2 linked regions of the Ancylobacter polymorphus genome follow. The protein of the gene in region 1 interacts with the protein of each later gene in a pairwise test. Links are inferred from orthologs where the notes say so. Each region holds a gene or a part of one and is shown on either strand. Other genes may lie near its edges. The genes, in order: K9D25_RS18155 and K9D25_RS20640.

The links.
Region 2: the proteins of K9D25_RS18155 (region 1) and K9D25_RS20640 interact in binary tests that used the Escherichia coli proteins (3 or more experiments, as listed by UniProt). The link is inferred for Ancylobacter polymorphus from one-to-one orthologs.

Annotation. Positions count from the first base shown.
Region 1 is NZ_CP083239.1:3,779,233-3,782,349, reverse strand. What follows is about bases 123-2,927. They hold K9D25_RS18155 (cysteine desulfurase), read left to right. Parts: upstream 123-805; coding sequence 806-2,050; downstream 2,051-2,927. Other genes in these bases: K9D25_RS18145 (VOC family protein), read left to right, coding at 2,418-2,849; K9D25_RS18150 (SUF system Fe-S cluster assembly protein), read left to right, coding at 2,047-2,421; sufD (Fe-S cluster assembly protein SufD), read left to right, coding at 123-655. In the rest of the region: more of sufD, read left to right, coding at 1-122; K9D25_RS18140 (HesB/IscA family protein), read left to right, coding at 3,064-3,117. UniProt on the Escherichia coli protein: Cysteine desulfurases mobilize the sulfur from L-cysteine to yield L-alanine, an essential step in sulfur metabolism for biosynthesis of a variety of sulfur-containing biomolecules.
Region 2 is NZ_CP083239.1:4,312,453-4,315,733, forward strand. Bases 234-3,202 are described here. They hold K9D25_RS20640 (SufE family protein), read left to right. Parts: upstream 234-1,485; coding sequence 1,486-1,920; downstream 1,921-3,202. Other genes in these bases: K9D25_RS20630 (peptidoglycan-binding domain-containing protein), read right to left, coding at 234-658; K9D25_RS20635 (DUF5330 domain-containing protein), read left to right, coding at 860-1,414; K9D25_RS20645 (DUF6456 domain-containing protein), read right to left, coding at 1,917-2,462; K9D25_RS20650 (helix-turn-helix domain-containing protein), read right to left, coding at 2,455-2,832; K9D25_RS20655 (hypothetical protein), read left to right, coding at 3,026-3,202. Also shown: more of K9D25_RS20630, read right to left, coding at 1-233; more of K9D25_RS20655, read left to right, coding at 3,203-3,281. UniProt on the Escherichia coli protein: Participates in cysteine desulfuration mediated by SufS. Cysteine desulfuration mobilizes sulfur from L-cysteine to yield L-alanine and constitutes an essential step in sulfur metabolism for biosynthesis of a variety of sulfur-containing biomolecules.

The sequences.
Region 1 (3,117 bases):
CGTGGTCGGCGACGAGGCGCATCTCGATGTGGTGCGGCTGCAGGAGGATGGCGAGGGCGCCTTCCACCTCGCGACGATGCTGTTCGCGGTCGGCCGGGAATCGAAGGTTCACACCTTCAGCTTCTCGCTCGGCGCCGCAGTGGCGCGGACCTCGCTCTACGCCACGCTGTCGGGCGAGAACAGCCATGTCGGCTTCAACGGCGCCTCGCTGCTGAAGAACCGTCAGCATGCCGACACCACGCTCTATGTCGACCATCAGGTGCCGGGCTGCGAGAGCCGGGAACTGTTCAAGCATGTGCTCGACGATTCCTCCCGTGGCGTGTTCCAGGGCAAGATCGTCGTCCGTCAGGCGGCGCAGAAGACCGACGGGCGGATGATGAGCCGCGCGCTGGTGCTCGGCGACGACGCAGAGATGGACAACAAGCCGGAACTGGAGATCTTCGCCGACGATGTGCAGTGCGGCCATGGCGCCACCTGCGGCGCCATCGACGACGAACTTCTGTTCTATCTGCGCGCTCGCGGCATCCCGATGAAGGAGGCGCAGAGCCTTCTGGTGCAGGCTTTTGTCGGCGAGGCGGTGGAGACCGTCGAGCATGACGGCCTGCGCGAGGCGCTGGTCGAACGCGCGGAAGCCTGGCTCGCGGCGCGGGCCTGAGGCGCGGTTGCGCATTGATCGAAGCCGTCATCCCGGACGCGGCATGGCCGCGATCCGGGATCGTCCGCCGAACTGGGCCATTGCTCGGCCCGCGATCCCGGCTCTGCGCTTCGCTGCGGCCGGGATGACGCCTTAACGAAAGGCCGGAAGATGACCCTCCATCCCGCCGTCACCGACGGCACCTACGACGTCGCCCGCGTGCGGCAGGATTTCCCCATCCTGTCCAAGCAGGTCTACGGCAAGCCGCTGGTCTATCTCGACAATGCCGCCTCGGCGCAGAAGCCGGTGCAGGTGCTGGACCGGATGCGCTTTGCCTATGAGAACGAATATTCCAACGTCCATCGCGGCCTGCACTTCCTCGCCAATGCGATGACCGAGGCCTATGAGGAAGCCCGCGAGCGCTGCCGCGCCTTCCTCAACGCCCCGACGCTGGACGAGGTGATCTTCACCCGCTCCGCCACCGGCGCGCTCAACCTCGTGGCCTCCTCGCTCGGCCAGTCGATCGGCGAAGGCGACGAGATCGTGCTCTCGATCATGGAGCACCATTCCAACATCGTGCCATGGAACTATCTGCGCGAGCGCAAGGGCGCCGTGATTAAATGGGCGCCGGTGACCGAGGACGGTGCCTTCGACCTCGACGCCTTCAAGGCGCTGCTCACCGAGCGGACCAGGATCGTCGCCATCACCCATATGTCGAACGTGCTCGGCACGGTGACGCCGATCAAGGAGATCGCCCGCCTCGCCCATGAGGCCGGCGCTTTGGTGGTGGTCGACGGCTCGCAGGCCGCCGTGCACATGCCGGTGGACGTGGTCGACCTCGATGTCGATTTCTACGCCGTCACCGGCCACAAGCTCTACGGGCCGACCGGCATCGGCCTGCTCTATGGCAAGCGGGCGCTGCTGGAGAAGATGCCGCCTTATGAGGGCGGCGGCGAGATGATCCGCACCGTCACCGAAGAGGGCGTCACCTATGGCGAGCCCCCGCACCGCTTCGAGGCCGGGACGCCGCCCATCGTGCAGGCGATCGGGCTCGGCGCGGCGCTGGCCTATATGGAAAGCCTCGGCCGCGAGCGCATCGCCGCGCATGAGGCCTCGCTCGGCGCCTATGCCCGCGAGCGGCTGGCGCAGATCAATTCCGTGCAGGTCTATGGCGACGCGCCGGGCAAGGGCGCGATCTTCGCCTTCGACGTGAAGGGCGCGCATGCGCATGACATCGCCACCGTGATCGACCGCGCCGGCGTGGCGGTGCGTGCCGGCACCCATTGCGCGATGCCGCTTCTGGGGCGATATGGTGTGACGGCGACGTGCCGGGCGTCGTTCGCGCTCTACAACACGCATGAGGAAGTCGACATTCTCGCCGACGCCCTCATCAAGGCTCAGGATCTTTTCGCATGAGCGAAGCCCAGACCTCCGACACGCCGAACACCCCGGCTGTGAACGCCGCCATTCCGGAGGCGGAGCTTGAGCGCCTGACCGACGACATCGTCGCGGCGCTCAAGACCGTCTATGACCCGGAAATCCCGGTCGACATCTACGAGCTCGGCCTCATCTACAAGGTCGACATCGCCGACGACCGTCAGGTCGCGGTGGAAATGACGTTGACCACGCCCAACTGCCCCTCGGCGGCCGAACTGCCCGGCATGGTGGAGGGCGCGGTAGCCAGCGTCGGCGGTGTCGCCGGTGCTACCGTCAACCTCACCTTCGATCCGCCGTGGGATCAGGGTCGGATGTCCGAGGAAGCGCGGCTGGCGCTGAATCTGTGGTGAGTGAGACCCCCGTCGCGCCGCCGCTGTCCGGCGTGCTGGAAACGGGGCTCTATGTTGACGACATGGCCCGGGCCCGCGCCTTCTATGAGCGCGTGCTGGGGTTGGAGCCGATGGTCGCCGATGACCGCTTCTGCGCCTATCGCGCCGGGCCGGGCAGCGTGCTTCTGCTGTTCCTGCGCGGCGCGACGCTGGAGCCGGTGGTGATGGCGGAAGGCACCATCCCGCCGCATGACGGCAGCGGCGCGCTGCATTACGCGCTGGCGATCCCGGAAAGTTCTCTGGCGCATTGGGAGCAGCATCTCGCCGCCCATCGCGTGAAGCTGGAAGGCCGGGTGAACTGGAAGGGGGGCGGGGTCAGCCTGTATTTCCGCGATCCGGACCATCACATGGTCGAACTGGCCACGCCCGGGCTTTGGCCGAATTACTGAGGGCTGGGACGTGTCCGCTGTCGTCATCCCGGACGGCCGTAGGCCGATCCGGGATCGCGCCGAACGAAGAGCGGTCCCGGCTCTCGCTGCCCTCGGCCGGGATGACGCTGGCGCTACCCGCCGCCTTCGCCCTTGCCGGCGCCCCACGCATCCCCCACATTAGGCGGGACCGATCCGCCGGCCTTGAACCGGCGTCGATGTGGAGACAGTGAACATGACCCAGCCCCGCCCCCGCCCCAAGGTGATGACCTTGACCGACGCTGCCGCC
Region 2 (3,281 bases), 530 kb from region 1 along the record:
AGCCGGAGACGGCGGTCAGTTCGCGGATCACCCGGTCGGACATCTGGCCCGTCACCGGCAGGCGGCGATCGCGCTCGAAGCGCTGGATCGCCTCCTCGGTGGCGGCGCCGAAAATGCCGTCAATGCGGATCGGGCCGTAGCCAAGACGCGCCAGCGCCTTCTGAATGTCCATCACGCGCGGCGATACCGGCACGTCGCCCGGCGGCAGCAGGTCGGCGGGGGATGCGGCTGCCTTCTCCGCCACCGGCGCCGCGGGGGCGGCGGCCGGTGCGGCGCGCGGGGCGGCCGGCTTGGCCGGAGGCACCGGCGTCGCCACCGGGGCGGACGCGGCGTCAAGCGGCAACGGCGTGGCGGGAGCGGCGACGGAGGTGGCGGGCGGCGCGGCCGGTGTCACGGCCGGCGAGGTCGAGGTCGCGCGCGGCGTGTTGACCTGTCGGATATCGGGCGCGGCGGGCGCGGCGCTTCGCGCGGCCGTGCCCGGCCGGCCCTGCTGCAGCGCCAGCGCGTTGAACAGCACGGCGGCACTGGCACCGGCGGCAAGAACGAGCATGAACAGGTCGGAACGCCGCCGCCCCTGCCGGTAGGGGCGCCCCGCGACGCGCTCGCCGTGGAGGTCGATATCGTCCACCAGAAGATCGCTGGCATAGGAACGGGGCATGGAACCGTGATCGTGAGAACCGAATCGAAGGACACGCGGCGCTGTCGGCAGACAGTGCCATGCGGGGCTTAAGCGAACCCTAAAAGCCCGCCACGTGCTTAACATCGGCTTTCCACGAAGCCGCAATTTCGCGGTTTTTCGACACAGCTTGGGCAACCCGGAGCCTTTATCCTCCCGCACGAGACTCCCGCGAGACCGCCCATGTTTTTTCTGCTGCGCATCGGTTTCTGGCTCACCGTCGTTTTCCTGCTGCTGCCCGCCGTGGTCGGCGGGCCGTCCTCGCACACGCCGGCCAATGGACCGGCGGCAAGTGGCGCGGCGACCACGGGTGACCCGAAGGTCAACGCCTTCGACGCGCTCTCGGCGGCCAGCGCGGCGGCGGCGGATGCCGGCGGCTTCTGCGCCCGCCAGCCGCAGGCCTGCGCCATCGGCGCCAGCCTGATCGAGCTGATCGGCGAGCGGGCCGAGGCCGGCGCCCGCTTTGCCCTGAGCTATCTGTCCGACCAGATCGTGGAGGAGAAGCGCAAGGCGGCGGCCCGCGCCAATGGCGGACGGGCCGGCGATACGCTGACAACCCACGATCTCAGCCCCGCCTGGCAGGGCCCGCGTCCCCCGGCCGGCATGGCCCCGGCGGAGCGGACCGGCGCCGCCAGCCCGGCCCCAGGGGCGCCCCCGCCGAGCGCGGCCCCCGCCGCCCCTGCGGCATCTGGCGGGACATCCGGCGGGGTGCCGCTGCCGCCGAAACGCCCCGCCTGAGCGGCAAAGAGGTCCCGTGCGCATTGCGCTCGGCCGCCCCGCGCTCCTATATGCGGCCGGAGAGGCGCGTGATGACATCCAAGATCGACAGCATCATCGAGGACTTCGAGCTCCTCGATAATTGGGACGACCGCTACCGCTACCTCATCGAGCTGGGGCGCGCTCTGCCGCCCTTTCCGGAGGAACAGCGCAGCGACACGTTCAAGGTTCAGGGCTGTGCCAGCCAGGTGTGGCTGGTGAGCGAGCCCGCCGGCGGCGCGGACGATCTCCGCCTCGCCTTTCACGGCGATTCCGATGCCCATATCGTGCGCGGCCTCGTCGCCATCCTGCTCGCCTTCTATTCGGACCGCACGGCCCGCGACATTCTCGCGGCGGACCCCGGTGCCGTGTTCGCGCGCATCGGCCTCAAGGAGCATCTGACGCCCCAGCGCTCCAACGGGCTGCGCTCCATGGTCGAACGAATCCGCGCCGACGCCCGCGCGGCGCTGGAAGGCGCGGTCGCCTAATCCTTGCCGGCCGGTGGCTCCGGTGCCTTCCAGGCGCGGGTGCGGGCGCGCGCCGGCCCCTGCGCCGCCGCGCTGAGCCCATAGTGCCGGGCCAGCCGGTCGAGCCCCAGCGCCAGCACCACTTTGGCGGTCCGCGCCGGCCATAGGCGTTCTTGTTCCACCTGTTCCAGACCTTTCAGGAAGCAGCAGACATCGACCAGCAGGCCGGCGAATTCCGGCCCCACCGCCTCCATCGCCCGTCCCACGCGCTGGCGGGCGGCGAGCATGGCCTCGGAGGCGTTGAGCCCGGCGCCACCGCCGGCGCGGTCAGTGCGCGTCACCGCGTCCCAATTGGCGGTGAGGCGCGGCGCCATGCCGGCACGGGTGAAGTCGGCGCGCAGCCGCTCCCCGGCAATGAGCTGGACCGGCGCGATGAAGCTGCGGCCGTCGCGCCCGCGCCGCCGCGCCAGCCAGCCGAGCGGGCTTTCGTCGAGATCGACGGCGACGGCGCGGCGTACGCCCTCAATCTCCACCTCGATATGGTCGATATGACGCTCAGCCATGGGCGCCTCCCGCCGGTTGCGCGCCGGCGCTGGCCGGGGACGACAGGCGGCGCGCATCCTCTTCCAGCGCTGCGACCCAGCGGTCCCAGCCGGCGCTCTCGCGCCGCTCCTCGATGCGGCGGCAGGCATGGGCGACGGTGGAGCGGTGCCGGCCGAAGCCGGACGCCACGCGACTCATCGACAGGCCGAGCCCGACATGGGCGAGATACATGGCCAGCGCGCGAGCGGAGGCGCAGCGACGATCCAGCCGGCGCGGATGCAGCACGAGCGGCAGCGGAATGGCGGTGGCATCCGCAGCGAGCCGGGCCGCGAGCAGGCACGGCTCGGCGGTCGGCCGCAGGGATGGCGGGGAGGCAGGGGGCACAGGCATGGTTCATCTCCGATAAAGGAATTAAAGCCTATTATCGGACTCGCTGCCTGACAAGAACAAAAGATGAACACAGCGACAGCGACACGCCGTGAAACCTCGGTTATGCACGCATGATCCCGGCGGAAGGTAATAGGATTCTTATCCGCACTCTTCCGCCGCCGGCCATACTCGCCCTGGTAGAGCGAGGTTCACCATGCGATCGCAACCGTCCCAGCCCCTTGAATCGAACCGCCCCGCCGCTGGCCGCCGCATCCGCGCCGTGCGCAGCGAGGAGCGCGACGTCGTCATCGCCCGCCGGGCTGCCGCGCTGGGGCCCTTTATCGGGCGTGCCACCGAGGAATGCCGCACGGTGCTGCGGCGCCTGCTGCGCGCCGAGCGCCGCGCCGCTGGCTCGGGCCTCGGCTATGATGCCGCCCGCCACGCCGCCTTGGCGCGGTTGCTCGCGGAGC